DNA from 4 places in the Pantoea sp. BRR-3P genome. Region 1 is predicted to be linked to each of the others. Evidence: riboswitches for the same ligand, from Rfam matches in the RefSeq annotation. Region 1 holds a riboswitch; each other region holds the start of a gene.
What was found. Region 1 has a riboswitch for thiamine pyrophosphate ahead of thiM (hydroxyethylthiazole kinase). Riboswitches for the same ligand answer to the same signal wherever they lie in the genome.
Positions count from the first base shown of each region.

Region 2: another riboswitch for thiamine pyrophosphate. It lies ahead of AAGR08_RS22230 (long-chain fatty acid--CoA ligase); the one in region 1 lies ahead of thiM (hydroxyethylthiazole kinase).
Region 3: another riboswitch for thiamine pyrophosphate. It lies ahead of AAGR08_RS20200 (FAD-dependent oxidoreductase); the one in region 1 lies ahead of thiM (hydroxyethylthiazole kinase).
Region 4: another riboswitch for thiamine pyrophosphate. It lies ahead of thiC (phosphomethylpyrimidine synthase ThiC); the one in region 1 lies ahead of thiM (hydroxyethylthiazole kinase).

Region 1 is NZ_CP155066.1:1,254,599-1,262,433, reverse strand. It holds gene AAGR08_RS05775 (MFS transporter) at 1-679, shown strand, start outside; gene AAGR08_RS05770 (mannitol dehydrogenase family protein) at 724-2,184, shown strand; gene AAGR08_RS05765 (GntR family transcriptional regulator) at 2,283-2,969, shown strand; gene fbaB (class I fructose-bisphosphate aldolase) at 3,060-4,112, opposite strand; gene thiD (bifunctional hydroxymethylpyrimidine kinase/phosphomethylpyrimidine kinase) at 4,260-5,060, opposite strand; gene thiM (hydroxyethylthiazole kinase) at 5,057-5,842, opposite strand; TPP riboswitch at 5,876-5,971, opposite strand; gene AAGR08_RS05745 (hypothetical protein) at 6,207-6,410, shown strand; gene ahpF (alkyl hydroperoxide reductase subunit F) at 6,479-7,835, opposite strand, start outside.
Region 2 is NZ_CP155067.1:590,409-598,243, reverse strand. It holds gene AAGR08_RS22260 (MFS transporter) at 1-430, shown strand, start outside; gene AAGR08_RS22255 (MFS transporter) at 450-1,952, opposite strand; gene AAGR08_RS22250 (helix-turn-helix domain-containing protein) at 2,070-3,062, shown strand; gene AAGR08_RS22245 (AAA family ATPase) at 3,206-4,999, shown strand; gene AAGR08_RS22240 (hypothetical protein) at 5,001-6,119, shown strand; gene AAGR08_RS22235 (DksA/TraR family C4-type zinc finger protein) at 6,167-6,433, opposite strand; TPP riboswitch at 6,570-6,696, shown strand; gene AAGR08_RS22230 (long-chain fatty acid--CoA ligase) at 6,796-7,835, shown strand, end outside.
Region 3 is NZ_CP155067.1:120,325-128,159, forward strand. It holds gene AAGR08_RS20180 (MFS transporter) at 1-1,209, shown strand, start outside; gene AAGR08_RS20185 (hypothetical protein) at 1,344-1,766, opposite strand; gene AAGR08_RS20190 (MFS transporter) at 2,109-3,419, shown strand; gene AAGR08_RS20195 (6,7-dimethyl-8-ribityllumazine synthase) at 3,517-3,954, opposite strand; TPP riboswitch at 4,137-4,256, shown strand; gene AAGR08_RS20200 (FAD-dependent oxidoreductase) at 4,385-5,329, shown strand; gene thiS (sulfur carrier protein ThiS) at 5,313-5,510, shown strand; gene AAGR08_RS20210 (thiazole synthase) at 5,514-6,272, shown strand; gene AAGR08_RS20215 (HesA/MoeB/ThiF family protein) at 6,284-7,249, shown strand; gene AAGR08_RS20220 (ABC transporter ATP-binding protein) at 7,246-7,835, shown strand, end outside.
Region 4 is NZ_CP155066.1:3,786,158-3,793,992, reverse strand. It holds gene AAGR08_RS17545 (PLP-dependent aminotransferase family protein) at 1-247, shown strand, start outside; gene thiE (thiamine phosphate synthase) at 402-1,049, opposite strand; gene thiC (phosphomethylpyrimidine synthase ThiC) at 1,046-2,968, opposite strand; TPP riboswitch at 3,058-3,158, opposite strand; gene rsd (sigma D regulator) at 3,397-3,903, opposite strand; gene nudC (NAD(+) diphosphatase) at 3,992-4,765, shown strand; gene hemE (uroporphyrinogen decarboxylase) at 4,805-5,872, shown strand; gene nfi (deoxyribonuclease V) at 5,875-6,543, shown strand; gene AAGR08_RS17510 (YjaG family protein) at 6,606-7,196, shown strand; gene hupA (nucleoid-associated protein HU-alpha) at 7,385-7,657, shown strand; gene AAGR08_RS17500 (DUF1481 domain-containing protein) at 7,726-7,835, shown strand, end outside.

The DNA of each region.
Region 1 (7,835 bases):
AAAACTGAAAGCCGAAGAACCGGCTGACGTTATCGACCCGAGCGGCAACGCGCACGGACTGGGTTTCTACCTGCGCCAGCCGATCATTCTGGTCACCGCGTTTGCCTTCTTCTGCTACAACTACATTCTGTTCTTCTTCCTGAGCTGGTTCCCGGCGTATCTGGTGCAGGCGCATGGCCTCGATATCAAAGCGATGAGCATCACCACCATGATCCCGTGGATTGTCGGATTCGTGGGCCTGGCGCTGGGTGGCTGGATTTCCGATAAGATTTTCAACCTCACCGGTAAACTGCTGCTATCACGCAAAATTGTGCTGGTGGTTTCACTTACCGCCGCCGCTATTTGCGTAGCGCTGGCAGGTACGATAAAAGAGGTCAACTCGGCGGTGATCATGATGTCGATCTCCATCTTCTTCCTCTACATCACCGGCGCGATTTACTGGGCAATCGTGCAGGACGTGGTGCACAAAAGCCGTGTCGGCAGCATCAGCGGCTTTATCCACCTGATTGGTAGCTTGTCAGGCGTTATTGGCCCTGTCGTCACCGGCTTCATCGTACAGCACTCGGGTAAATTCGACAGTGCGTTTATCCTGGCGGGTGCAGTGGCGGGTGTCGGTGCCCTGCTGGTGCTGCTGGTGATTCGTGAACCCAAGGCCAACAACAAACCAGTTTCGGTGTAATTCTCGTGGGGCGCTCAGCGCCCCATTTGCTAAAAGGAATGATTATGTTAGAGCTTGAACGCCTCCCCGCTGATGTACAACGCCCTTCTTACGATCGCACACAACTCAAAACCCGTATGGTGCACATTGGCTTTGGTGCGTTTCATCGTGCGCATCAGGCGCTTGCGACCGATAAACTGGCCGCACAGGGCAGCGACTGGGGCTATTGCGAAGTGAATCTCAACAGCGGCGAGCTGATTCAGGCGCTGCGTCAGCAGGATTTGCTCTACACGCTGACGGAAATGGCCGATGAGACGTTGCACACGCGCGTGATTGGCGTGGTGACGCAGGCGCTGCACGGCAAAAGTGACGGCATTGAGGCGGTGATTGAAGCCATGAGCCAGCCGGAAGTGGCAATTGTCTCGATGACGGTGACCGAGAAAGGCTATTGCTATATGCCCTCCAGCGGCAAGCTGAATCCCGATCATCCGGATATCGTGCATGACCTCGCACATCCAACGGCACCACGTTCGTTACCGGGGCTGATTCTGGCGGCGATTATTCGCCGTCGTGAACGTAATCTACCGCCGTTTAGCGTGATGTCATGCGACAATATGCCGGAAAACGGCCACGTCACGCGCAATGTGGTGACTCAGCTGGCGGAGCGCCATAGCCCGGCACTGGCGGCCTACATCCAGACGCACATCACGTTCCCTTCAACCATGGTGGATCGCATCGTTCCGGCCATGACCGATGCGGCATTCGACACGCTGAGCGCACGTTTAGGCAGCCGCGATCCGGTGGCGGTGGAAGCCGAACCGTTCTTTCAATGGGTGATTGAGGACAACTTCGTAAACGGCCGCCCGGCCTGGGAAAACGCCGGCGCGGAATTGGTCAGCGACGTATTACCGTTCGAAGAGATGAAGCTGCGCATGCTGAACGGTAGCCATTCGTTCCTCGCCTACCTTGGCTTTCTGGCCGGTTACGACCACATCAGCGATTGCATGGCTGATGCCAGCTATCGCCAGGCGGCTCGTGCATTGATGTTGCAGGATCAGGCACCTACGCTGCGTACGCAAGGCGTCGATCTCGAGGCCTATGCCAACTCACTGATTGCACGCTACGAAAATCGCGCCATTAAGCATCGCACTTATCAGATCGCCACCGACGGCACGCAAAAACTGCCGCAGCGTTTGCTCGATAGCGTGCGCTGGCATCTGCGCAACGGCACCTCATGCGATTATCTGCTGCTGGGTGTGGCTGGCTGGATGCGCTATGTCAGCGGCGTGGACGAGCAAGGCGCGCCGATTGAGATCCGCGATCCGCTGAAAGATCGGTTGGCGGACATCGTGGCCAACAGTGAGGAAGGCGCAGCGCGCGTCAAAGCGCTATTGGGGCTGAAGGCGGTGTTCGGCGACGATCTGCTGCAGCACACCGCCTTTGTCACCCGTGTGACCGAGCTCTATCAGCAGTTAGTGAATCAGGGCGCGCGCGCCACGGTGCATGCCCTTGTCACACAAGGCTAAGCGCCTTCATAAATGAGTAGCGCAGACGCAGCGTGCTGATTAGACTGAACCTTTCTCATCGGGCTGGCACATGCCAGCCGTAATACGGATATTGCTGCATGTCGACTGCCTATACCATAACCACCAGCGAACCGGTAAATCAGCAGATCTATCGTTACCTGCGTAAAGATATCGTGACCTGTGTCATTCATCCGGGCTCGCTGCTGTCGGAGAAGGAAGTGTCGGCGCGCTTTAACGTTTCCCGTCAGCCGGTACGTGAAGCCTTTATTAAACTGGCCGAAGCTGGATTGGTACAGGTTTTACCGCAGCGCGGCACTTTCGTGCGCAAGATTTCCGCTCAGCGCGTGGCCGACGGCCGTTTTATCCGTGAAGCGGTAGAGATTGCTGTCGTCCGCCGCGCCGCGCAGGAGATTGATGCAGCGGGACTGATGGCGCTGGAGCACAATCTGCAGCTGCAGCGTTTGGCCGCCGAACGGCATGACAGTCAGGCTTTTTTAGCGCTGGACGATGAGTTCCATCGCTTAATTGCCGAAGGGATCCATTGCCTGCTGGCATGGGAAACGGTGGAGAATATTAAAGCCACCATGGATCGCGTACGCTTTCTGACGCTGAGTGAAGTCTCACCGCCGGAACGGTTGATTCAGCAGCACGAAGATATTTTCAATGCGTTGAAAGCGCATGACGTTGAAGCCGCTGAAAGCGCGATGCGCCGCCATTTGCAGGAAATGATTTTGACCATCACGCCCATCGCTGAGCGCAACAGCGAGTGGTTTGAGGCGCCTTGATGCTAAGAGGCCGCCATGAATGGCGACCCTACGATATGCATAATATTCAATGTGTTGTAGGGTCAGCATTTATGCTGACCTTTCACGCAATCACGCAATCGACACATCCTTCGACAAATAGACATCTTGCACCGCATTAATCAACTGCACGCCCTCTTTCAGCGACTTCTTAAACGCTTTACGGCCAAGGATCAGCCCCATACCGCCCGCACGCTTATTGATCACCGCCGTACGCACCGATTCAGCGATATCTGTCTCACCGGCAGAGGCACCGCCTGAGTTAATCAAACCTGCGCGCCCCATATAGCAGTTCGCCAACTGATAACGTACCAAATCAATCGGATTTTCCGTGGTCAGTTTGCTGTACACGCGCTCATCGGTGTGACCAAATTTCACGGCGTTATAGCCACCATTATTCTCAGCCATCTTCTGCTTAACGATATCCGCACCGATGGTGGCCGCCAGATGGTTGGCCTGGCCGGTCAGATCGGCGCTGGCGTGATAATCTACCCCCTCCTTCTTAAATGCATCATTACGCAGATAGGCCCACAGCACCGTCACCATTCCCAGCTCGTGTGCGCGTTCAAACGCCGCAGAGATCTCTTCAATCTGCCGACGTGATTGCTCAGAGCCAAAATAGATGGTGGCGCCAACGGCTACCGCACCTAAATTAAACGCCTGCTCCACGCTGGCATACAGCGTTTGGTCGTATTGCGTTGGATAGCTCAGGGTTTCGTTATGGTTCAGCTTCACCATAAACGGGATACGGTGCGCGTAGCGACGCGAAACCGAAGCCAAAACGCCGTATGTGGACGCCACGCAGTTGCAACTGGCTTCAATCGCCAGTTCAACGATGTTTTTCGGATCGAAATAGGCAGGATTGGCAGCAAACGATGCGCCCGCCGAGTGCTCCACGCCCTGATCGACCGGTAGAATGGATAAATAGCCGGTGCCCGCCAGACGTCCGGTGTTGTACAGGGTTTGCATGTTGCGTAATACGGTAGGAGAACGATTGTTGTCGATCATCACACGATCAACATAATCCGCGCCGGGTAAATAGAGGCTGTCCGCTGGAATGGTCATGCAGCGATGTTGAAGAAGGCTATCCGCCTCTTTGCCCAATAACTGTACGATGTCCGTCATGTTCGCTCCTGATAAATGGCTGGATTGGAACCGACACCTGTCGATTTCCCCCCAACAGCCTGGACCGGAATGCCGCAGGCTGGCAAATTGCTGACTCCATTTTTCAGACGGATTCGCAGTGAAAAAGCGGCAATCTGGCGTTACGCCCTACCACCACTGATGGAAATGGTGCACTGGCCCAATGCCTTTGCCCACTTCCAGCGAATCGGCATGCAGCAGCGCCTGCTGCAGCCAGGCTTTGGCTTCAGCCACCGTCGCCGCCCAATCATTATGCCGTGGCCGCAGTGCGGCCAGCGCCGCTGAGAGTGAACAACCGGTGCCGTGCGTGTGTTGGGTATTGACGCGCGGCGCGGTAAAACGCTGGCGTCCCGCGCGGGTGATCAGCCAATCCGGGCTCTCGGCATCACTAAGATGTCCCCCTTTCATCAGCACCGCCTCACAGCCAAGATCCAGCAGCGCATCGCCCTGCTGCAGCATGGTTTTTTCATCCTGCGCCATAGCGCGCCCCAACAGTGCTGCGGCTTCCGGCAGGTTCGGCGTGATCAGCGAGACCTGCGGCAGCAGCAGTTCGCGTACGCTGGCTACCGCATCCGGCGACAGCAGCGCATCGCCACTTTTGGCAATCATTACCGTATCCAGCACCACAAACGGCAGGCTGGCGCGTTTCAGCCGCTCGGCCACCACTTCAACGATCGCCGTTTCTGCCAACATGCCGATCTTTGCGCTATCAATGCGCACATCGTCCAGCACCGAATCGAGCTGCGCGGCAACAAAATCGGGTTCGATACGATAAACCGACTGCACGCCGCAGGTATTCTGCGCCACCAGCGCAGTGATGACGCTGGTGCCATACGCGCCCAGCGCGGAGAAGGCTTTCAAATCGGCCTGGATACCGGCGCCGCCACTTGGATCGGTACCGGCGATGGTTAATGCGTTGATGCGTTTCATACTGTCATCTCCAGCGTCCAGAGCGCATCAAGAAAAGCCGACGCAAAACTGCCCGGCCCCTCGACTTGACGCGCCGTGATTTCACCGGCTAGCGACATCACACGACAGGCAGCGGCCACATGCAGCAGACGCTCGCCCGGTAAGCTGGTGAAAGCCGCCACCACCGCCGACAACGCGCAACCGGTGCCGACCACCCGCGTCATCAGCGGACTCCCGCCGGGGATCGCCAACGTTTGAGTGCCATCGGTAACGTAATCCACTTCGCCGGTTACGGCGACGACAGTGTCATAGTCACGCGCCAGCTGTTGCGCAGCGCTCAGCGCGGCATCGGCCTGATGCAGACTATCCACGCCACGACCGCCCGTTGCCTGATTAGCCAGGGCGAGAATTTCTGAGGCGTTACCACGAATCGCCGCCGGATGCAGACTAAGCAGCTGCTGGCAGAATTCGGTGCGCAGCGTTAATGCGCCGACCGCAACCGGATCCAGCGTCCACGGCGTGCCGGCTTTTTGCGCGGCCTGCACCGCCGCTAACATCGCGTCTCGACGATCGCGCGTTAGCGTGCCGACGTTTATCAATAACGCATCGGCAAACCCGGCAAACTGCGCGGCCTCTTCAGCATCAATCACCATCGCCGGAGAAGCGTGCAGCGCCAGCAATACATTTGCGGTAAAGGTTTGCACCACGTCGTTGGTCATACAGTGCACCAGTGGCGCTTGCTGTCGCAGGAGGAGCAAGGATTGCGCGAGTTGCGCAGTGGAGAGAAGGTTAGGCTGTGTCATAAAGCTCCCAACCGGCGATCAAGAAGGCGAATGCGGTCAGGCATCTGACTTCCCTACGCTGGCATTATCCAGATCAGGTCAGCGGGTGTATCTCAGCCCTGTGTTACAGGGGCACCCCGAGTCATAGCATGAATGTATTGCTTCATGCCGCAGACAGGATAATGGCAGCATCGGAGCTTGTAAATCAGTGGATGCCTCGTTCATTCATCGTGGGCGAACGAGGACGTTCCACGCCGCACCACCTTAAAATCGAGACCTGTCTGAATAACGCTTGATAAATATCAAGCCCATCTCGCGTGAAAATCGGCCTAATGGCATCCCGGATTTAAAGACAGACACCGCCCACCCCAATCCGGTAGCGATAATGAAATTAAAATTCTTCAGCTTTATTCCGCATGCACATCGATGGCGCAACGTCCAAATATCCCGTAAAGGTGCAATTTCGCCAGCGGGTCGCCACTATTTCTCTACTCATGTAGAAGCACAATGCAAAAGCTGCGGTGAACGACTGCATAAAGTCTATTACCGCGATATCAGCGATGCCGAAGCAAAACGCTGGTTAGGCTAAGGACGTATAAAGATAAAAAAAAGCCCCGCAACACAGGTTGCAGGGCTATTGCGTGGCTATCGCAAAAATTATTCAGCCGGTTTAGTACGAATCAGATAATCAAAGGCGCTGAGTGAGGCTTTCGCACCTTCACCGCTGGCGATGATGATCTGCTTATATGGCACCGTGGTGCAGTCGCCGGCGGCGAATACGCCTTTCAGGCTGGTTTCGCACTTGGCATCAATAATGATTTCGCCCATTTTAGTGCGCTCAACCGCACCTTCTAGCCAAGTGGTGTTTGGCAGCAGGCCAATTTGCACGAAGATGCCGCTCAGCGCGATTTCGTGGCTGGTTTGGTTATTACGATCGATGTAGGTCAGGCTGGTAACCTTACTACCGTCACCTTTCACTTCCGTGGTCTGCGCATTCAGGATCACGTCGACGTTTTTCAGGCTGCGCAGTTTGTCTTGCAGCACTTTATCGGCGCGCATTTCGCTGGCAAATTCCAGCAGCGTAACGTGCTCAACAATACCGGCCAGATCGATCGCCGCTTCAACGCCTGAGTTACCGCCGCCGATCACCGCCGTGCGTTTACCTTTAAACAGCGGACCGTCGCAGTGCGGGCAATAGGTGACGCCCTTGGTGCGATACTGCTCTTCGCCCGGCACGCCCATGTTGCGCCAGCGCGCCCCGGTGGCAATGATGATGCTGCGAGATTTCAGTACCGCGCCGGATGCGGTTTCAATCGCGTGCAGACCGCCCTCTTTCGCCGCAGGAATCAGCTTAATGGCGCTCTGGGTATCAATCACATCCACATCGTAATCATCAACGTGAGCGCGCAATGAACCGGCCAGCTTGGCGCCTTCGGTTTTCGGCACGGAGATGTAGTTTTCAATGTCGACGGTGTCCAGCACCTGGCCACCAAAGCGTTCGCCCATCAGGCCAGTACGAATACCTTTACGTGCCGAGTAGATGGCCGCTGCCGCGCCCGCCGGGCCGCTGCCGACGATCAACACTTCATAGGCATCACGTTTGTTCAGCTCTTCCGCCGCGCGTTTATCGGCGTTGGTGTCCACTTTACCGACGATTTCCGCCAGGCTCAGACGGCCCTGACCGAACTCTTTGCCATTCAGAAATACCGCTGGCACGCCCATCACGTTGCGTTCGGTGATTTCGTTCTGGAACATACCGCCATCAATCGCGGTATGGCTGATGCGCGGATTCAGTACCGCCATCAGGTTCAGCGCCTGTACCACGTCAGGACAGTTGTGGCACGACAGTGAATAATAGGTTTCGAAATGGAAATCACCTTCCAGCGCTACCACTTGATCCAGCAGGCTCTGCGCTTCTTTCGAAGGGTGTCCACCGGTTTGCAGCAGGGCTAAAACCAGTGAAGTGAATTCATGGCCCATTGGCGAACCGGCAAAGCGCGGACCGCTCTGGCTG
Region 2 (7,835 bases), on a different replicon from region 1:
CGCGGTGCTTAACACACTTGGGCAGTTAACATTGACCAGAATGCTGGCTCTGCGTTCGCCGATGTTCATCATTCTCAGTGCTGGCGCGACGTTGATACTGGCTTTTGCCGGGCTTTTGATTTTCTCTCATCTCTTCTCTCTGATCGTGGCCGTCTGTTTCTACTCCCTTTCCCAAATGATGGTCGGACCGTTGATGCCCGCAGCAGTCAATCAACTGGCTCCGGTCCGGCTGCGGGCAACCTATATGGCCGCTCTATCCGTGGTCAGCGATCTGCGTGACTCTGTGGGGCCGGCGACGGGCACGGCGCTGTTTGCTGTGACGTTTACCCTGCCGTGGATGATCGGCATTCCAATCGTTGCAATGGCGGCATTAGGCCTGGGCATCTCTTTGTCATCGAATAATCGTTCCTCCTCACAGACGCCTGAATAGGAAGATTTCGGGCTATGTTCTAGCGGGTGCGCTTAACAGTGCACCCGACAAAGCCCTTATCGGCGATGGTACGCGTGCGCTTCGATTTGCCGTTGAATAACCAATAACTCGCCAGCGCCAGGCCGCACACGCCGGTCGCGCCATACGTCAGCACCGCTGAAAATCCCTTAGTAAGCACCTGCTGCGCCACGTCATGAGCAAGCGCAACCTCGCCACCGCTGGCAATCTGTTCTGCCAGCGCGTGCGCATCGTTGAGGGTTGGTATGATGCGTTTCAAACTTGCCGCCACGCTGGCTACCAGCAAACTCCCCATCAAGGCGATATTGATTGCCAGCGTAATCAGCCGCGCGCTGATATCAATTCCTGATGCCATGCCCGCTCGGTTACCGGGCACTGAACCGGTGGTGGTGTTTGTCACCGGTGTATTGGTGAGCCCCAACGCCATGCCTGCCAGCAGCGCGCCGGGTAATAAACTGGTGTGATATTCAGCGGCGAATTTCATCAATATGAAGCCCACGCCGATGCTCAACAAACCCAGCGGAATCAAGCGCGCCGCGCCAAAACGGACCACCAGTTTTTCACCAATCGGCGGCATCAGCAGCGTAGGCAAGGTATAGGCCAGCAGCGCCAGCCCGGTTGCCATACTGCTGTAGCCCAGACCGCTCTGATAATAAACCGGCAGATAAATCATTAGCGGCCAGAAGCTAAAGTTCATGCCAATCGAGCCCATCAGCGCGCCAGAGAATGGGCGAATGCGAAACACGGTGAAATCAAACATCGGGTGAGGATGGCGCGTTTCAATCCACACAAACAGCAGCGCGCTGACCGCGGTGACCAGCATACAGAGCTGCACGATTGCGCTGCCCCAACCCAGGGAACGCCCTTGGGTGATAAGGTAGGTGATGCCCACTACGCTGAGAGATAGCGTCACCAGCCCAGCAAAATCGAGTTTTTTGGCTTCGCTATCTCGTGACTCCACCACGTTTTTCATCGCCAGAATCAGGGTGAGTAACGCGATAAAACCGTGTACCAAAAATACCCATTGCCAGCTGAACCAGGCCACCAGCATGCCGCCAATGATCGGCCCAAACCCCAGACCAAAGCCAAACGTCATCCCCCATGCCGCAAACGCGCGGCTGCGTGATTTTCCCTGTGGGAACTGGGATGAAAGGATGGCAATCAGGCACGTCAGCATGGCACCACCGCTTAAGCCTTGCAGCGCGCGTCCAATAATCAGCCAGCGCGCACTGTCGACCACGCCACACATCAGTGAGGTGAGGCCAAACGCCAAGATACTGATGAGAAAAACACGCTTGCGTCCATAGGTGTCCGCCAGCGTGCCGGTGGCCATGAGCACTGCGGTGCAGGCGAGCGTATAGGCGTTCATGATCCACTGCAACTCGCGGAAACTGGCGTGCATTTCGCGCTCAAGCACCGGCAAAATTACCGGCACGCTGGATATTTCCAGACCAGACATTAAAGCGGCGAGACAAACCGCCATCAGCGCTAACATGTTCTTCATACGCAATCCCTGTAAAACGGTAAGTGAGTGCCAGCATGAAACAGTGACGTGATGATGGAAATTGCGCGCGATGCCATATATCGTCAAGATCATGCCAATATTGCGGATAGACCTTATATGCACATCACCTCAGCGCGCCGCGCCGATTCTCCTGCACCCATCAATCGCCGCCTGGTGCTTCTTGCGTATGAATGCCTTTGTACCTTTGAATTCGGTACGGCCGTTGAGGCTTTCGGTCGGGTAGACGAGGTTTTTGGCGCACCGTTATATGATTTGAGCGTAGCCTCAGTGGAAGAGGGCACCTTTGGCGCGCAGGGGGGAATTCGCCTCGTGGTGGATGGCGGACTTGAACTGCTGGAAGCCGCGGGCACCATTGTTATTCCTGGTTGGCGCAGCGTGCATGAGCCTGCATCGCCCCGGCTGATTGCGGCGTTACAGCAAGCGCACAGCAAGGGGACGCGCATTGTTTCCATCTGTGCCGGAAGTTTTGTATTGGGAGCGGCCGGATTACTGGATGGAAAGCGTGCCACGGCCCACTGGAATAGCACCGATATTTTGGCGCAAAGGTTCCCGGCGGTTCACGTTGAGCATGGCATGATTTATGTCGATGAGGGCAACATCATCACTTCAGCGGGCGGTGCGGCGGGTGTCGATTTATGTCTGCACCTGATTCGAAGGGATTATGGTATTGAAGTCTCCAATCGTACCGCCCGCAGAATGGTGACGCCGCCGCTGCGTGAAGGCAATCAGGCGCAGTTGCTTCAGCAACCGGTGCCGCAGCGTCAGGCAAAAACGCTCTCTCCGCTGCTGGATGATTTACGCGGCAATCTGAATACGCCGCTGGTTATTGAGCAGCTGGCCAGGCAAGCCGGTATGAGTCGACGCACGTTTTTGCGTCGCTTTCATGATGCCACCGGTACCACACCCGGCGAGTGGATGTTGAGCGTTCGTCTGGAGAAAGCCTGCGCGCTGCTTGAGAGCGGCATGCTGAGTATTGAGCGGGTAGCCGAGCAGGCCGGTTTTGGATCGCCCGAAACGTTGCGCCATCACTTTCGGCAGCGGCTTAACACCTCGCCGACTAAGTGGCGCAAGGCGTTTGGTGCGCGTTAACGAATTAAATGATATTGATCGTCTTAATCAAAGAAGTTTTTTAAAAACGTGACCTGCTTATTGAACTTATTATTGTCGTCAGAAAGACTTATCTTGGTCAAACAATACCACTTTCGAGCTTACAAGCGTAAAAGGACGTTTAAATGGAATTATTGTTTATCTATGTAAAAACAGTCAGAGGTCAAAGTTACGACCTGGAGTTTGCATTTAATGGATCTTATAAGGTCGCATACAATAAAAAAGATAAAAAAATAGATATTGGCCCTAATGATAATAGTGCCTCAGGTTTGTTTGATAAACATATAACCAATATTAACGCAGTGGTAGGGAGGAATGGTGTAGGTAAAAGCACACTTTTGTCACTTTTAGGTCTGCAAAAAATAGACCGTAGGTTTGAGCTTTCTCCCGCTGAATGGTTTGCAGTTTACCATCTTGAAGATGATCTCTTTGCGGTTGAGGGATACAACTCTGAATTGCTACTTTGCAGTCCCATCCAGGTCGAAAAGGATTTTATTTTCTATTTTAACGAAAAAAACCCTGGTGCCATATATCAGTGGGATCTCAATGCTGAGAAGATAAATTCCTTCAAAAATCAATCTGTTGTCTTGCATTTTGCAGAAATGAAAAAAAGGAAGCCTAATTTCCAGGATGATGCCAATATCTCATTTAAAAGAGATTATTTATTAACCGAAAATCAATGGGTGTATAAATACCTTCTTGAAGAATACGCCGAGTTAGATGAGAGAGTTAAACATGATCATGTGAAACTTTTTGTCCCTTCACATTTTTCATCTTCCGAAATTAGTGATTTAGATAATATTCTTCTTTACGAGGAGTTGGATGGATTTTATACAAAGGAAAGGATTTACACAAGAGGTGTTAAAAATTTCGATAAAATAAAAAATGGCAAACACTTGTTTATATTGCATATGCTCGAAATGCTGATTAACGAACATATGTTATTAAGCTCGAAAGACCCTTTTCCTGACAGCATTGATCAATCAATAGATAAAAAAATTGCTGCTAAATTTATGGTTTATAATAATAAGTTGTATAGTGGTAAGCTTGATGATTATCCTGGAATAAAGTACTTTCTATTAAATAGACTTTATGAGTTTGTGAACATCGCCGACGATGTTCATGGGATTCCTACTGAAATGGACTGGCTCGCTATTGTCAATCTTCTGGAAGAATTCCCGGAGAACTATTTCACTTATAATAATAACGAGTGCTGCTTAACCATAACATTAGGTCAGTATGATAGCAGGGTTTTTGATTTGCTAACGTTACGCAGTAAAGGCTGTATAGTTAATCCTTTCAAAATTAAGTTCCCGGAAAAAAGTGATGGAGAGTTTTCAATTATCAGGATTATGTCTTCGATATACAGCAAAATAGAAACTAACCTTGAGTATGGTAGAATAAAATTCCTCATATTAATTGATGAAATAGATCGGCATTTACACCCCGAATGGAACAGAACGTTTCTTAGTCGACTGCTTTCGGTATTACATAAGTATAAAGATACGGCAGAATTTCAAATAATAATGACAACGCATTCACCGTATCTTATTAGCGATTTGCCGAAAGAGAACATCCTGAGAATCTCTCGAGTGAGTGATAGCCTGTCCGTTTCTCACTCTAACTTTGGTTTCGGCAGTAACATCTATGACATCATTAATGATAGCTTTTTTTTAGATTCGCCCATTGGAGAATTTGCTAATACGAAAATAGCAGGGTTAATTGCTTTCATTAGGGGTGAGAACACCGCGGAATATACTGTAAGTAGTGCCAGGAATGTAATTGACTTAATCGGTGATCCATTAATAAAAAACAGACTTTTACAAATGTTTCATTCTAGATTTGGCGAAAATGAAAGCACTTTAGCCGAGATTGAAAAACTTGAAAAACGTATTGCACAATTAAAAAAGGAGCTTTGAAATGATCAATCTCGCTAGTACGCCATTTGATGATGAAAGTTTCGTTAAGAATTACATCGATCTCATTTCAAAAAAAATGACCTTACCTGCCAGCAAGCGGTTAACCATTAAACATAAATTAATTACTCTGCCAAATAATGTGTCGCTAGACAATGATTTTATCGAAGTTATCCTGACTAACCCTTTTGACAACAATAATCTTAAAGGGTTGAAAGGAGAATTATTTATCTCCGGGTATTTATTGTTGAAAGATTTTTTAATCAAAGGGAAAGCGTATTTTGATTATGTTAAACGCCACTCTCTTGTGAATGTAAAGAATCATGAAATGAAGGGCATTTACCGTGACCTCAGAGATAACAGTATTACTCCGCTGATTGGGCTGGTAAACGCAAATCTTATCGACAATGCCAAAAAAAGCAATGAAAAGTACTGGGCGTTTTATGATCTGATTCTTAAAGAATTAAAATTAATTAACGTTAATTTCAAGGAGGTATTTGATTATTCTTTTATTGATAAAGAAACGAGGTATAATATTATTCAAAAAATAAATGTCCCAATCTGTCCTTATTGTAATAGGCAGTACATCGAGACTTACAAAAAAGACAAACAAGGCGAAGCCATCGCGCAATTGGATCATTTTTATAATAAATCAGTATTTTCTTTATTCTCCTTGACGTTAGCTAATTTCATTCCTTCTTGTGCATACTGCAATACGATCTTGAAAAGAGATTTTCTTTTTCCCTATAAGTATCCTTACGTTGATGAAAGTAATGATGATGTCATCTTCCTCATCAACACAGAGAGTGTTAAAACTGTTTATCATCCAAGTGACATATCTATTTCATTAAATAAAGCCAATTCTTATTATCACCAACTTTCATTCTTCAATGCGGCCGAAATATATGAAAACCATAAGCAGGATGTTGCTAACCTGCTCACGAAGTCAAACTTATACAATCAAAATTATAAGAAATCGTTGGAGGGGATTTTAAAGGAAACGATCACCGATAGTCAGTTGAGGGTAATGCTTTTTAACACCACCATTGAAGACGGTGTTATATCGGCCACGCCACTCGCAAAGTTAACAAAGGACATTTTATTTTCAAAGGACATATTTTAGCGCCACTGGCGGTATGTACTTTTCTTGTCGAGGAGATCATCTTTTGATTACCTTAGCTGGCTATCTTTACTGCCTCGACGGTTGTAACCGCCGATCGCCGCCTGTTTTTTATCAATGTTACTCTGACAATTTACACAGTAACGCACGCCCTTTAACGCCGCACGGCGCGCTTCCGGGATGGGAGCGCCGCACTCATCGCAAAACTCGGCACTTTCACCGTGTCCGAGATGACTGCGCGCCCGTGCCACTGCATCATCTACCGTGGCATCAATTTGTTTGTTTACTGCACCATCATCAGACCAACCGCCCGCCATATTTCACCTCTTACGCAAAGCCATAAACAAAGTATAAGGCAACATGCAATAAATGCCGGTCAGGCAAAGATGCCGTGCAACATCAGCCGTCTTTTTACTCCTATTGACACATCATCAGGCGCCATCCTAGACTGCGGCTTGTTCCAAGGGGTGCCCTGTTAGGGGGCTGAGATTCTACCGGCTGGTGTTTTTTACTGGCATCGTAGTGACCCTCCGAACCTGATCCGGCTAATACCGGCGTAGGGATGCGGAACCGCAGGGCTTGCACGCCCTGATTCCATCTTTGTGCTTTGTAGCGGACAGTTCGCGCTCTTCGGGTGATGCCGGGGAGTTTTAATGCAATCGCAAAGGTGGCTACGAACATGACCGAATCGGCAATAATCTCAACGTTGCTGGCTTTCCTCCAGCGCAGCGACAGCTCGGATGACGATTTCAACCAGCTGGCCCTCGAAATCTTCGCCTATCAATTCGCCCACAACCAACCCTATCGCCGCTTCGCCATCCAGCGCGGACGCACGCCGCTGACGGTGCAACACTGGCGCAATATTCCGGCGATTCCGATTACCGCTTTCAAAGACTTTACCCTGAGCTGTGGCCCCATCGAAGCGATGCAGACTGTTTTTATGACCAGCGGCACCACCGGTACAGTCAAAGGTCGCAGCTACCATCCAACGCTGGACGTTTGGCAATGTTCGATGATGCTGAATTTCCGCCAGCGCTTTATGGCAGGCGTCGATCGCATTCGTATGGGGATTCTGTTTCCGGATACCGTCGCGATGCCAAACTCCTCGCTGGCGACATACCTGGCGCTGGCGGTACAGGCCTTTGGTACACCCGCAAGTGAAGTGATGGTGGGTGAACACGGCCTCGACGTGGAACGCGTATTCGCCGCGCTTGAGCAGGCTGAAAACAGCGGTGAACCCTATGCGCTGCTGGGTGCCAGCTACAGCTTTGTACCGCTGCTGGACGAAATGCAGCGCCAGCAGCGTCGTTTCTCCCTTCCCGCCGGCAGCCGTATTCTTGACACCGGCGGATTTAAAGGCCAATCCCGCGAGGTTGCCGCAGAGGCATTTTACACATCGCTTGCCAATGCCTTTGGCATTCCACGCGCGCAGTGCATCAACATGTACGGCATGACGGAAATCAGCACGCAATTTTATGACGAGGGCAATGAAATCTGCCCGCCGGTCAAATCCGGCCCGCACTGGATCCGCACGCGTGTGGTGAACCCATTAACCGGCGACGACATGCCCGATGGCGAAGTTGGCGTGCTGGTACATCACGATCTGGCGCATTTCAATTCCGTTTCCGCTTTGCTGACGGAGGATGCGGGCGTCATCGTGCCTGGTGGTTTTCACCTGCTTGGACGGGTAACCGGCGCGGATGCAAAGGGATGCTCACT
Region 3 (7,835 bases), on a different replicon from region 1:
ACTCAGCTGCTGAGCGAGGCATCGCTGCCGCGCAAAAGCGTGCTGAAAGCGCTGTTCGCGCTGGGAACCGGTGGCTTTGCCATTGGTACCGGCGAATTCGTGATTATGGGCCTGCTGCCCGATGCAGCCAAAGGCCTCAACGTGTCGATCCCTTCTGCCGGGCATCTGATCAGTATTTACGCTCTCGGCGTGGTAATTGGTGCGCCGCTGCTGGCCGTTTTGGGTGCGCGAGCCTCACGTCGTAATTTTCTGATGACGTTAATGGGCCTGTTTGCCGCCGGAAATTTGCTGAGCGCGGTGGCACCTGGCTACTACTCGATGCTGTTGGCGCGTTTTCTTGCCGGTTTTCCGCATGGCACTTTCTTTGGCGTGGCCGCGCTGGTAGCGGCCGGTTTGGTCGAGCGCAGAAAGCGTGCGCAAGCGGTATCGATGGTGCTATTTGGTTTGACCATTGCTAATTTGCTGGGCGTTCCGGCGGTCACTGCCATCGGTCAATGGTTTGGCTGGCGCGATGCCTTTGCCATTGTGGGTGGTCTGGCGCTGGTCACGTTGCTTTTGGTGTGGCTGTGGGTACCCAACGTAGCGGGTGATAAAAATGCCAGCCCGCTGCGTGAGTTGTCAGCGCTAACGCGCAAGCAGGTGCTGCTCACACTGGCGATTGGTGCAGTAGGCAGCGGCGGATTGTTCTCGGTGTTTAGCTACGTCAAACCCACTATGACCGAACTGGCACAGATGCCGGTGAGCTGGATTCCTGCCGTGTTGGCGCTATTTGGTTTAGGCATGATTATCGGCAATATTGCGGGTGGTCGTCTGGCCGATCGCGGTATTGAAAAGACGATTCGTATTTTGCTGGTGTGGTCGTTTCTGGTGCTTAGCGCCTTTGTGTTTGCTGCACATTATGCCCTGGCGGGTGCAATCAACGTGATGCTGGTTGGCACCATGGTCGCGCTGGCGGCTGTGCTGCAAATTCGTTTGATGGATGTGGCGGGAGATGCACAAACCATGGCGGCAGCGATGAACCACTCGGCATTTAATCTGGCCAATGCGTTAGGTGCGTGGCTAGGTGGCGTCACAATTTCAGCAGGTTTAGGCTGGCAGTCAACCGGTTGGGTGGGCGCGATTCTGGCGGTGCTGGGTCTGTTGATTCATGGTGTTGCGGTACGTGATGCGCGGCGGAAATTCATCACCTTTGCCCACGATAATCATTAACATCATAGGGTCGCCATGAATGGCGACCCTACTGTTTTGTAGGGTGCGCATTCATGCGCACCTACCCGGTCAGATTCAGTATTATTTCTAAGATATTAATCTTAGACGTAATAAACGCCTCCAGGTTGCTCATATCAAAATTTATAGATGACAGACACTAACAAAGCAATAGGCTTATCTAATGTACTAATAGTCACTGTTTCAGATGCGTTTCCTCTCTGCCAACATACGGCTTGAATATGACACTCTTTCTGCTGAATAAAACCGTTTTTTTGCAGGTATTTATTGATTTCGCTGGGATCATTTGTGTGATAAAACCTTATCGCATATACCTGTGATGCTGGCCCAGTGATATTGGCAAAATCAAAATCGTATTCAGATGTAATGCGCGGCATCGTTTTTAGAATGGCCGGCGTATAAAAGTTATACTCTCTTTTATTTTGCTCGGTGTAATGTGCACTTCCAGAGAACTCCATTTTTATATAAGGAATGAAATAAGCTACCAAGCCGCTAACGAAAATGGCAGTCACAATTAGTGGCTTAAGTGCTTTCTCCATATTGTTCTCCCTTCCTATGTGAATAACGTTCAGGCTCCATCAATGTGAAATATTGCCCGGGGCCCGTATAATTAACCACCAGACCTGTCTTGGGTTTCTGCGTTGCGCGGCTAAAAAAATAGAGAAAAAATTAATGGTTCTATAAGGGCGAGCACGCATTATTTCTATATATACCAATACGATGCTTTTATAGTCACGCCGATTTGCTCGCACGATCACAGCGTAAGTAACACAATTTCTTAACATTAATTGCAGTGATTAAGATCGCAATAATTATTCCCATACTCTCTTTAATAGAAAGCCTTGAACCTAAGCAACCTGGCTTAACATGGAGAGGGCAGCATGCAAGAAAAAATCCCCGGAACGCGTTGGTATCGCGTTATCGCCCCCATTCTCATTACCTGCATCGTCTCATTCATGGATCGCGTCAACATCAGCTTTGCGCTGCCTGGCGGCATGGATCAAGACCTGGCAATCACCAGCCAAATGGCGGGTGTGGTAAGTGGCATCTTCTTTATCGGCTACCTGTTCCTGCAAGTGCCAGGTGGACGTATCGCCGTAAATGGCAGCGGTAAACGCTTTATTGCGTGGTCGCTGGCAGCATGGATGGTGGTGTCTATCGCCACCGGCTTTGTTACCAACCATTATCAGCTGCTGGCGCTGCGTTTCGTGCTGGGTATCTCGGAAGGTGGCATGTTACCGGTGGTGTTAACCATGGTCAGCAATTGGTTTCCAGAAAAGGAACTGGGACGCGCTAATGCTTTTGTAATGATGTTTGCGCCGTTGGGCGGCATGTTTACCGCACCGATATCCGGCTACATCATTAACGTGCTGGACTGGCGCTGGTTGTTCATTATTGAAGGTCTGCTTTCTGCCGCTGTGCTGCTGGTGTGGTGGCTGGTAATCGCCGATCGTCCCGAAGAGGCGCGCTGGTTACCCGCACGTGAAAAGGCGTATTTGCTGCGCGAACTGGCGCGTGAAAAGGCGCAACATCGCCAAAAAGCACCGCTTAGTAAAGCCCCGTTAAAAGCGGTGTTCCGTAATTCAGGTTTGATGAAGCTCGTGGCGCTTAACTTCTTCTACCAAACTGGCGATTACGGTTACACGCTGTGGCTGCCGAGTATCCTGAAAAATCTCACCGGCACTAACATGGCGGGCGTCGGCCTGCTGGCCGCCATTCCGTTTGTGGCGACAGTGCTCGGTATCTATGCGATTTCCTGGCTGAGCGATCGCACCGGTAAGCGACGTTTGTGGGTAATGGTCTCGCTGTTCTGCTTCGCTGCTGCCTTGCTGGCTTCGGTGGTGCTGCATGAGAACGTGGTTGCCGCCTATATCGCGCTGGTGGTATGCGGCTTCTTCCTGAAAGCAGCGACCAGTCCGTTCTGGTCTATTCCCGGACGTATCGCTGCGCCGGAAGTGGCGGGTAGCGCACGCGGCGTGATTAATGGGCTTGGCAATCTGGGGGGATTCTGTGGGCCGTACTTAGTTGGCATCATGACGCTGCTCTATAGCCAAAACGTGGCAATCTGCTGGCTGGCGGGTTCGCTGGTGATTGCGGGGATCTTTACGCTGTTGTTGCCAAAAGAGTGTGATATTAACCCTTCAGAACCGCGCAGACATATGAAGGACGATCGTTTGATGAGTGCCAAATAGTGAAGCTGGCAAGGTTGGCACTATTCTGAATATGAACAATAGAAAGTCAGAATAAATAAAAAGGGAATGCCTGATAAGGTGTTCCCTTTTTAACGTTTCAATCAATCGACAGATTATGAATAGCCAGCACAGCACGTGCGGCTTCTTTGCCTTTCTTGATGAAATGCTCGGTGTAGAAGTTTTCGATGACGTCTACCGGTTGGAAGTTATGCGGCGTCAATGAAACGGAAAACACCGGTACGTTAGTGGTGAGCTGCACATTCATCAGGCCATCAACCACCGCTGCTGCAACGAAATCATGGCGATAGATACCGCCATCCACCACCAGCGCCGCGCAGACAATCGCATCGTATTTGCCGGTTTCAGCCAGACGCTTAGCCAACAGCGGCATTTCAAATGCGCCAGGCACTTCCAGCACTTTTAATTCCGCGGCAATAGATTGATCGGCTAATTCTTTTTCGAAACCTACCAGGGCATTATGGACAATTTCTTTGTGCCATCCGGCTTTAATAAATGCAATTTTAATAGTGTTCATGGTTATTTCGACATCACCTGTAATTTGTTCTTGCGCATAAAATAATGTGTTTGTATATCATACGTAACATTTTTAATCTACCAGCTCGAATTATGACGGGTTTGAGTATGGAGAAAACAATTTAACCACACCCTTTATACAGTTATTCCGCGCTTGACGGCGACCATCGCCTGCAATACAAATAGACGCGTCGGGGGAGTCTCGCCACAGAGACTGAGAGGCTAATAGCGCACTGCGCGGCTTAGCGACCCTTTGAACCTGACCCAGTTGATACTGGCGTAGGAAGACTGACAGTCTGTTAGCTTGGCTGTCTGGCGCTAAGGCAAGCTCGATCGTGGCGCCATTTCCCTTCACCTGTATCTGCGGGTCTCAGTAAACACTGAGAGGCCGATGTGAATTTTCCCTTTTTGAACATCATGGAACCTGCGCTGTGAGCCGCTGGAGCGTGCTAGGCTGCGGCGTGGCCGGCTTGTGCGTGGCAACATTATTGGCGGAGCGCGGCGAAGACGTTGAGGTGATCGACGATGCATCGCGGCGCCCGGCATCGTGGTATGCCGGCGGCATGCTGGCGCCCTGGTGTGAAGCCGAAAGCGCGCCGCGTGAGGTGATAACCCTTGGACAGCACGCCGCCGCGTGGTGGCAACAGCGCGTCAGCAGCGTTGCACATCAGGGAACGCTGGTGGTGGCGCCGCCGCGCGACAGCCAGGAACTTAACCGCTTTGCCCGCATGACCGAGCAGCATCAATGGGTTGAACCTGGTGCGATTGAACCGGCGCTGGAAGGGCGCTTTGCGCGCGGTCTGTTTTTCGCTCAGGAAGCGCACCTCGACCCGCGCCTGGCGCTGCAGGAAATGCGTGAGAAGCTGATTGCGCGCGGCGTAGCCTTCAACTCGCATGCGCCGAGCGGTCAGATTATCGATTGCCGTGGCATTCATGCCGCGCCCGAATTGCCGCGCCTGCGCGCCGTGCGCGGCGAGATGCTGATTCTGCACAGCGATGAGGTGCAGTTCTCCCGTCCGATTCGCCTGCTACATCCGCGTTTTCCCTGCTATCTGGTGCCGCGTCGCGGCGGGCATTTTATGCTCGGCGCTACCATGATTGAGAGCGATGACGCCAGCCCAATCAGTGCCCGCGCCATGATGGAGTTACTCAGTGCCGCTTACGCCATTCATCCGGCGCTGGCGGAGGCACGGGTAATTGAGAGCGGCAGCGGGCTGCGTCCGGCCTATCCGGCCAATCTGCCGGAAATTCACTATCAAAATCACACCTTCTATCTCAACGGCATGTATCGCCACGGTTTTCTGCTGGCACCGATGCTGGCTGAACAGCTGATGCAGCGCCTATCTGGAGAGCAATCTTATGATTATTCAGCTTAACGGGCGCGCTATCAGCACCGAAGCAAAAAGCCTGAGCGAACTGCTGATCGAGCAGCAAATTGATGTGGCCTGCGTCGCCACCGCCTTTAATGGCACGTTTGTGCCCAAAAGCCACTACGACACGCAGCTGCTGGATGAAGGTTGCCAGCTCGAAGTCTTGTCACCGATGCAGGGAGGCTAAACGATGTTTTACGATGTTGACCCACAATCGCGCTTCCTGCTCGGCACCGCCGGATATCCTTCGCCTGCCATTTTGCAGCAGGCGATTGCGGCATCTGGTACTGAAATCATCACCGTTAGCCTGCGGCGTGAAGGTGCTGCGGGCGCGGCATTTCGTGAACTGCTGACCGGACTCAACATCCGCGTGTTACCGAATACCGCCGGCTGTCACACGGTGAAAGAGGCGGTCACCACCGCGCATATGGCGCGAGAATTGTTTAATACCGCGTGGATCAAACTGGAAGTGATTGGCCACGCTGACACGCTGCAGCCCGATCCGTTCGCGCTGGTGGAAGCGGCGCGCATTCTCAGCGAAGACGGGTTCAAGGTGTTTCCCTACACCACTGAAGATCTGATCGTTGGCGAAAAACTGCTGGCGGCAGGCTGCGAGCTGCTGATGCCGTGGGGCGCGCCGATCGGTTCCGGCCAGGGACTGCGTAATATCGACGGCCTGCGCGCGATGCGTGCCTGGTTTAGCGATGTGCCGCTGATCATTGATGCCGGCATTGGCGCGCCGTCACAGGCGGCGCAGGCGATGGAAATGGGCTTCGATGGCATCCTGCTGAATACCGCCGTCGCCAAAGCGGGCGATCCGATCGAGATGGCAAACGCATTTCGTCTGGCAATAGAAGCCGGACAGGCGGCCCGTCGCGCCGGATTAATGGAAAAGTGTGATATGGCGAGTGCTTCCACCCCCATCTTTGGCCTGGCAAATCTCAACTGATGGGCGGTGATATGGAACGCTATCAACGCCAGATGATGCTGCCGGAAGTGGGTGAAGACGGGCAGCGCAAACTGCGCAACGCGCGCGTAGTGGTGGTGGGTGCCGGTGGGTTAAGCGCGACGCTGCTGCCGCAGCTGGTGGGCGCGGGCGTCGGCCATATTCGGCTCTATGACGACGATGAAGTGGCGCTGCATAACCTGCATCGGCAAACGCTGTTTACGCTGCAGGATATCGGCCAGCCCAAGGTGCTCAGCGCTCAGCAGGCTTTGCAGCAGCGTAATCCCGAGGTGCAGATCGACGCGCTGCAGCAGTCGCTGAGCGCCAGCAATATGCAGCAGGCGCTGGCGCAGTGCGATCTGGTGATCGACGCCGCCGATAATTTTGCCGTCACCTATCAGCTCTCCGATGCATGCATGCTAGCTGGCATCCCGCTGATCAGCGCCTCGGTGTTACGCAGACAAGGTTACGTGGGCGGTTTCTGTGGCGGATCGCCGAGCTATCGCGCGGTATTTCCGCGCCTGCCGACCTCCGCGGCGGACTGCAACACCGCCGGCGTGATGGGGCCGGCGGTCGCCGCATTGGGCGCAATGCAGGCGCAGATGGCGCTCAGCGTGCTGCTCGAACTGCAGCCATCGCCGCTTGGCTGTCTGGTGAACTGCGATTTTGTTAACTGGCACTTCCGCCCGTTCCGCTTTGATGAGGCCGAAGAACCGCAACAGGCGGTGCCGTTTATCGATCGGCCGCTGCTGGCGGCGGATGACTGCATTGTCGAACTGCGTAGCCATGAAGAAGCGCCAGTCAGCGTCGCAGAGGGCGTTGAGCGCATTCTGCCGCAGGCGATCGCCACATGGCAGCCACCGACGCAGCAGCGCATTGTGCTGGTATGCGCCAGTGGCATTCGTGCCGCGCAGGCCGCCGCAGTGTTGGCGCAGCGTGGCTTTAACCAGCTGGCGATTCTGGCGGCAAATCGCCCATGAGCCACGACATTGTGTTCAACGACGTGAGCTTTAGCTGGGGCGATAAACCGCTGTGCCAGCAGCTGAATCTGCGACTGCGCGGCGGCAAAACCACGGTGATGCTGGGACGCAGCGGCATCGGCAAAAGCACGCTGCTGCGCTTAATCGCGGGGTTACTTCAGCCGCAACAGGGCGCGGTGCAGGGTTTACGCGGCAATGTCGCCTGGATGGGGCAGCAGGATCTGCTCTATCCGTGGCTGACGGTGCTGGAAAACGTGATGCTATCGGCGCGACTGGGCGGTGAAAAAGCAGATCGTCCGCGCGCGCTGGCGCTGCTGGCGCAGGTGAAGCTCAGCGAGGTGGCGCACGCGCCGCCGCATCAGCTCTCAGGCGGCATGCGGCAACGGGTGGCGCTGGCGCGCACGCTGTATGCGCAGCGTGAGGTGGTGCTGATGGATGAGCCGTTCGCCACGCTGGATGTGATGACCAAACTCAGCCTGCAGACGCTGACCGCACGCTTGCTGCAAGGCAAAACCGTGTTGCTGGTGACCCACGATCCCCTGGAAGCCTGCCGCATGGCCGATGATATTTTGCTGCTTGATGGCCA
Region 4 (7,835 bases), 1.7 Mb from region 1:
GATCGAGCTGCCAGAAGCGTTTGACGCGGTCAGGTTGAATACCGAATTGCGGGAGCTGAATATCCAGGTTGCGGTAGGATCGCTGTTTTCGGCCTCGGGAAAATATCGCAATTGCTTGCGCCTGAATTACGGATTGCCAATGAATGAGCATACAGAGCAGGCGATAGCCCAGCTCGGTGCAGCAGTGGAGCGTGCCATGTTGGCCTGTAATATAGAAACTGTGCATACCTCCTCCCTGACTGTTTAAAAGAAAGGCAGGGCTGGGAGAGGTTAGGACCAGCCCTGGCCCGCTGCAAGCGACAGCGGGCAGGCACACTTTAACGTGGTTGCGAAATGGCACCAGATGCGACATCCAGCGAATGCATAATGCATTCCAGCTTATTACTCTTACTCACAACACCTTACATCTCTTCTGCGGGCTGGATTCCAGATTCCACCAATGCCAGCAGTTCCTGCGTTGCCGCACGCCAGTCTGGCGCTTGGGTAATTGCGCTCACTACGGCAATACTTCCGACGCCCGTTGCCAGCACTTCAGGTACGCGCGCCAGTGAAATACCGCCGATTGCAACGGTTGGCACGTCCTGCAAACGTGCCAGATGGCGTTTCAATTCCACCACGCCCTGCGGGGCTGATGGCATGTCTTTGGTTTGCGTGGGATAGATATGTCCGAGCGCAATGTAAGAAGGGCGCAGCGCGAGTGCGCGATCCAGCTCGTTATCATCATGCGTCGATAAACCTAAGCGCAATCCAGCCTGACGAATGGCCGCTAGATCGGCAACATCGAGGTCTTCCTGACCAAGATGTACGCCATAAGCATGATATTTGATGGCTAAGCGCCAGTAATCATTGATGAACAGGCGTGCGCGATACTGCTTGCCAAGTGCAATCGCCTCGCGCACTGCATCTTCAACTTCATGATCCTCGCAATCTTTAATGCGTAGCTGGATAGTGCGCACACCGGCTTCCAGCAGGCGCGCGATCCACTCCACGCTATCAACTACTGGATACAGCCCCAGTTTTGGGGCGGTGGCAGGAAAGGCGTCGGTCATACTTTTTCCTCTTTTAGGGTATCGGCAGCGTGATACAACTCGCCGCCACGATTGCGGAAGGCATCCGACATTTGCGCCATGCCCACCTCTATGGTCTGAGCTTCAACCTGTTGACGGGCGGCAAATTCGCGGACTTCCTGGGTAATTTTCATCGAGCAGAATTTGGGGCCGCACATCGAGCAGAAGTGCGCCACTTTTCCCGATTCTTGCGGCAAGGTTTCGTCGTGGTAGGCGCGAGCGGTATGCGGATCAAGTGCCAGGTTGAACTGATCTTCCCAGCGGAATTCAAAACGTGCTTTGGACATCGCATTATCGCGAATCTGCGCGCCCGGATGGCCTTTCGCCAGATCCGCAGCGTGCGCGGCGATCTTGTAGGTGATCAGCCCCTGCTTCACATCCTCTTTATGCGGTAAACCGAGGTGCTCTTTAGGCGTCACGTAACACAGCATGGCGCAGCCAAACCAGCCAATCATTGCCGCGCCGATGCCGGAAGTGAAGTGATCGTAGCCCGGTGCGATATCGGTAGTGAGTGGACCGAGCGTATAAAAAGGGGCTTCGTGGCAGTGCTCCAGCTGCTCGGTCATATTGCGGCGAATCATCTGCATCGGCACATGGCCCGGACCTTCAATCATCACCTGCACATCATATTCCCAGGCAATTTTCGTCAGTTCGCCCAGCGTATGCAGCTCGGCAAATTGCGCCTCGTCGTTGGCATCCTGAATTGAGCCCGGACGCAGGCCGTCGCCCAAAGATAATGCCACATCGTAGGCAGCACAGATCTCACAAATCTCGCGGAAGTGCAGATACAGGAAGCTTTCGGTATGGTGCGACAGGCACCATTTCGCCATGATTGATCCGCCGCGTGACACAATGCCGGTGAGCCGTTTAGCCGTCATGGGTACATAGCGCAACAGCACGCCAGCGTGGATAGTGAAGTAATCGACGCCTTGCTCCGCCTGTTCCAGTAGCGTGTCGCGGAATATTTCCCAGTTGAGGTCTTCGGCAATACCGTTCACCTTTTCCAGCGCCTGATAAATCGGCACCGTACCAATCGGCACCGGGCTGTTACGCAGAATCCATTCGCGCGTTTCATGGATATAACGTCCGGTAGAGAGATCCATCACGGTATCTGCCCCCCAGCGCGTTGACCACACCAGTTTCTCCACTTCTTCTTCAATCGAAGAACTGACCGCCGAGTTGCCGATATTGGCATTCACCTTCACCAGAAAGTTGCGACCAATGATCATCGGTTCGGATTCGGGATGGTTGATGTTAGCAGGGATGATGGCGCGGCCGCTGGCCACTTCCTGACGGACAAACTCTGCGGTGATATTTTCCGGCAGGTTGGCGCCAAAGCTGTGACCGGGATGCTGCTGTAGCAGCACTTCACCACGAATACGCTCGCGGCCCATGTTTTCACGCAGCGCAATAAACTCCATCTCCGGCGTGATGATACCCTGACGTGCATAGTGCAGTTGGGTAACGCAGCGACCCACTTTGGCGCGGCGCGGCTGTGGCAGATGCTCAAAACGCAAATGATCCAGGCCTTCATCTGCCAGACGCTGTTGGGTGTAACTGGAACTCAGCTGGTGAATGGTTTCGCTGTCGCCGCGCGCTTCGATCCAGTTGGTGCGCAGCCTGGTGAGCCCCTGATGCACATTGATCGTGGCTTCAGGATCGCCATAAGCACCGGCCGTGTCGTATACCGGCACCGGTTCATTCGGCTCATACTGCGGATCGTCTTTACTGCCGCCGGTGTGCGTTGGGCTCAGTTGAATCTCACGCATGGGCACGCGAATATCCGCGCGGCTGCCGGTGATCCAGATGCGTTTTGAGTTCGGAAAAGCGGCTCCCTGGAGGGAATCGATAAATTCTTGCGCCTGAGCACGTTGTTCACGACGAGAGGTTTTAGCAGACATAGCAAATTTCCTATAAAAGTTGGAAGTTGCTTGTCCAGAGTTCGGAAGGAGTAACAGATACGATAACGGCATAAGCCGACATCGTGCTGATGATATCTACTCTTGTTCCCTTCGCAGGTACTAACCTGATCAGGTTCCGCGGATCCCGAATTAACGGTCTCAGCCCCTAAGGGCACTCCGACAAGGTGTTGGGTTTTACGATATAAGCTACTTTGCTTGCCATTTTGCACCTGGGCAGTGCTCGTGACCGTCACATACTTCGTGTACGCTCCGGTCCCTGCGCGCTATCCGAATGCAAACTGGCTGCGCACGCTACGCTTATATCGCAAAACCTGACTCTTCATTTTTCTGGAAGAGGCTCATAAAAAAAGCCCATTTAGCATAAGAGGGCTTTTCTCGAATAACAAGTTTTTTACAACTGCGGGCATTCAGGCCGGGCGGGCGATGACGCTGTCATTGGCAACCGGTAGATGCGCCAGCTGGTTATCCCAGGCGAGTTGTACCAGCTTATCTTCCAGCGTGAAGCGCGATTCCAGCACTTCGCCGACTTCGGACAGCGCCTGCTGAAAATCGACACAGTTATCGTCGTTAATCGCTTGCTGCAAATGACTGTCGTAGAGCTGCATGATGCGGTCAGTGTTCGCCTCAAGTGCCGGATAAATTTGCGCGGCAGCCATTAAGGGATTATCACCCTGCATCTCACTAATAATGTGTTCATACACGCTAAAATGACCGGTAGAAAGGTAATCCACCAGATTGTGGCAAAATGCATCCAGCGCTTGTTCATCCAGCGCGGTTAACGCATCTTTTTGTGGCTTCAGACCAATAAGCTCGTAGTACGTGACAAGCAGCTGTCGACGGGCGCGCAACCATGAATCAACCAATTCATTTCCGCCGCCGACACGCTTTGTCAGGTCATCTAACTGGTTAAGCATATGGGGCTCCAGGTAGGTTATAGTTGTTTATTACACACTTAATATTAGAGTTTCAGCGTGCGGTTTAACGCTAAGGACAACGATTAAGATGCAACGTGAGATCTCAAGCTTAGACGCTGGATGGTGGATTGTCAGCCATGAGCAAAAACTTTGGTTACCGCAGGGCGAACTGCCGCATGGCTTATCCACCGAGTTTGGACTCAGTGGCAGCCACGGCATTTTGATTGGCGAATGGCAGGGCGAAAACGTCTGGCTCGTGCGGGAAGCGCGTCCAGACAGCATGGGCTCGGTCCGCCAACTGATTGATCAAGATGTCGGTCTGTTCCAGATCGCCGGGCGCGGCGTGCAGCTGGCGGAGTTCTATCGATCGCATCGCTGGTGCGGCTATTGCGGCCATGAGATGCATATCAGCAAGCGCGAGTTCGCTTGTCTGTGTCATCACTGCCGCGAGCGCTATTACCCGCAAATTGCGCCGTGCATTATTGTGGCCATTCGCCGTGGCGATGAGATTCTGCTTGCCAATCATGCCCGTCATCGCAACAACATTTACACCGTGCTGGCGGGCTTCGTCGAAGTGGGCGAAACCTTAGAACAAGCGGTGGCGCGTGAAGTGATGGAAGAGAGCAACGTGCGGGTGAAAAACGTGCGCTACGTTACTTCGCAGCCGTGGCCGTTCCCGCATTCACTGATGATGGCGTATATGGCCGAATACGATGGCGGTGACTTGCAGCACGACGGCAAAGAGTTGCTCGATGCCGGTTGGTATCGCTATGACGATTTGCCACTGTTGCCGCCGCCAGGCACGGTTGCGCGTCGCCTGATCGAAGATACTGTTGCCCTGTGTCGCGCCAGCGCGGCGTGAAAATGCTACACTGCCGGCCTTAGCATGAGAGAGCCTATTATGAGTGAACTGAAGAACGATCGTTATCTGCGCGCCCTGTTACGTCAACCGGTAGATGTCACGCCGGTATGGATGATGCGACAAGCCGGGCGTTATTTACCGGAGTACAAAGCCACGCGCGCTGAAGCCGGTGATTTTATGTCACTGTGTAAGAACGCTGAGCTGGCATGTGAAGTTACGCTGCAGCCGCTGCGTCGCTATGCGCTGGACGCGGCGATCCTCTTCAGCGATATCCTCACCATTCCCGATGCGATGGGACTTGGGCTTTACTTTGAAACTGGCGAAGGCCCCCGTTTCTCCCATCCGATCACCTGTCGCGCCGATGTCGACAAGCTGCCGGTACCGGATCCTGAGCAAGAGCTCGGCTATGTGATGAACGCGGTGCGTACGATTCGTCACAATCTGAAAGGCGAAGTGCCGCTGATTGGCTTCTCAGGTAGCCCATGGACGCTGGCAACCTATATGGTGGAAGGCGGCAGCAGCAAAGCCTTCACGAAAATCAAAAAGATGATGTATGCCGATCCACAAACGCTGCACAAGCTGCTGGATAAGCTGGCGGACAGCGTCATTCTTTATCTGAATGCGCAGATCAAAGCCGGCGCGCAGTCAATCATGGTGTTCGATACCTGGGGCGGCGTACTGACTGGTCGCGACTATCGCGAATTCTCGCTGTACTACATGCACAAAATCGTCGATAGCGTGCTGCACGAGAACGAAGGTCGTCGCGTACCGATTACGCTATTTACCAAAGGTGGCGGCCAGTGGCTGGAGGCGATTGCCGCGACCGGTTGTGATGCGCTGGGACTCGACTGGACTACCGATATCGCTGATGCGCGTCGTCGTGTTGGTGACAAAGTGGCGCTGCAGGGCAACATGGATCCTTCCATGCTGTATGCACCGCCAGCGCGTATCGAGCAGGAAGTGGCAGGGATCCTTGAAGGATTTGGCACGGGTGAAGGCCATGTGTTTAACCTGGGGCACGGCATCCATCCCGACGTGCCGCCAGAGCATGCCGGTGCATTTGTGGAAGCAGTGCATCGCTTGTCTCGTCCGTACCATCAAGGTTAATCATGGATTTAGCCGCACTACGCCAGGAACAGTTACAACGCGCTGCTGATGTGGTGCGGCAGGATGATTTCGACGTGCTGCCGCCGCGCTTCATTGGTGGCGCCGACGTCGGTTTTGAGCAGGGCGGCGAGGTCACGCGCGCTGCCCTGGTGATTCTCGAGTATCCTTCTTTAACGCTGGTGGAACATCGCATTGCGCGCGTGGCGACCACCATGCCCTACATCCCGGGTTTCTTATCTTTCCGCGAAATGCCCGCGCTGCTGGAAGCCTGGCAGCAGCTTTCTCAGCAGCCCGATCTGCTGTTTGTGGATGGCCATGGTATTTCTCATCCACGTCGGCTTGGCGTGGCGGCGCATTTCGGTTCGCTGGTGGATGTACCGACCATTGGTGTGGCGAAGAAGCGTCTGTGCGGACGTTTTGCTGATCTGGCTGCCGAGCCGGGCAGTCGCCAGCCGTTGATCGATAAGGGTGAACAAATTGGCTGGGTATGGCGCAGTAAAGCGCGCTGTAATCCGCTATTTATCTCCACGGGTCATCGCGTCAGCCTCGATAGCGCATTGCATTGGGTAGAAGCCTGTACGGCGGGTTACCGCCTGCCTGAACCCACGCGCTGGGCAGATGCTGTCGCTTCAGGCCGCCCGGCTTTTCTGCGCTGGCAAAATTCGCGTTAACGCTGTTTGCGCCCGGCTTTTGCGGTACACTGCCGCCAGCTAACCTATTGAGAGTAAGTTTGATGTTACAAAACCCCGTCCATTTGCGTCTGGCGAAGCTGGAAAGCTGGCAGCATATGACCTTCATGGCCTGCCTCTGCGAGCGTATGTTCCCCAACTATTGGGCTTTCTGTCAGCAGACTGAATTCGCCGATCCGCAACTCTATCGCCGTATCCTCGATCTGATCTGGGAAAGCCTGACGGTGAAAGATGCCAAAATCAATTTCGATGGCCAGCTGGAGAAATTTGAGGCTGCCATCCCTGACGGTGACGATTTCGAGGTTTACGGCGTGCATCCGGCGATCGATGCCTGTGTGGCATTAAGTGAACTGCTGCATGCCCAGCTCAGCGGTGAAACGCTGGAGCACGCGGTGGAAGTGAGCCGCACCTCGATTACCACCGTGGCGATTCTGGAAATGACCCAGGCCGGTCGTGAAATGACCGACGAAGAGCTGCGTGAAAATCAGGCCGTCATCGATGAATGGGATCTGCAGTGGGAGATTTTCCGCCTGCTGTCAGAGTGCGAGGAGCGCGACCTGGAATTGATTAAAGGACTGCGTGCAGACCTGCGTGAAGCGGGAATCAGTAACATCGGTATACTTTTTCAGCAATAAGGCAAGAAAACGTGACTTCAGGCCCGAATTACCGCGCCTGGAGGCTTCACATGGGCCCCCTGTCTGGTCTACATTTGGGGGGCTGAAAATTGTGGCTATCGGTGCGTGCTGGCTGAACAAGGCCTGAGAATGGCTTTTCCCTCGCACTCGTTGCTTAGCAAGCGATAAATACACTTTAAGGATAACTTATGAACAAGACTCAACTGATTGATGTGATCGCAGAGAAAGCTGACCTGTCTAAAACCCAGGCTAAAACTGCGCTGGAATCTACCCTGGCTGCGATCACTGAGTCTCTGAAAGAAGGTGATGCTGTACAACTGGTTGGTTTTGGTACTTTTAAAGTGAACCACCGCAATGAGCGTACTGGTCGCAACCCGCAGACTGGCAAAGAGATCAAAATCGCTGCAGCTAACGTGCCAGCATTCGTTTCAGGCAAAGCTCTGAAAGACGCTGTTAAGTAAGTTTCCGCATTGCGGTTTAGCTTTAAAAGAGGGGGCGTTATCGCCCCTTTTTGTTGCCGGGAGCGGCCATGCTGAATCAGATTAGTCAGCGCGTTTGCGCCCTGTTATGGGGTGCGCTTCTTACGGGTTGTAGCTCCACCCCCGATCTTCCTGCCTTTACGGCGAGCGGCTATCTGGC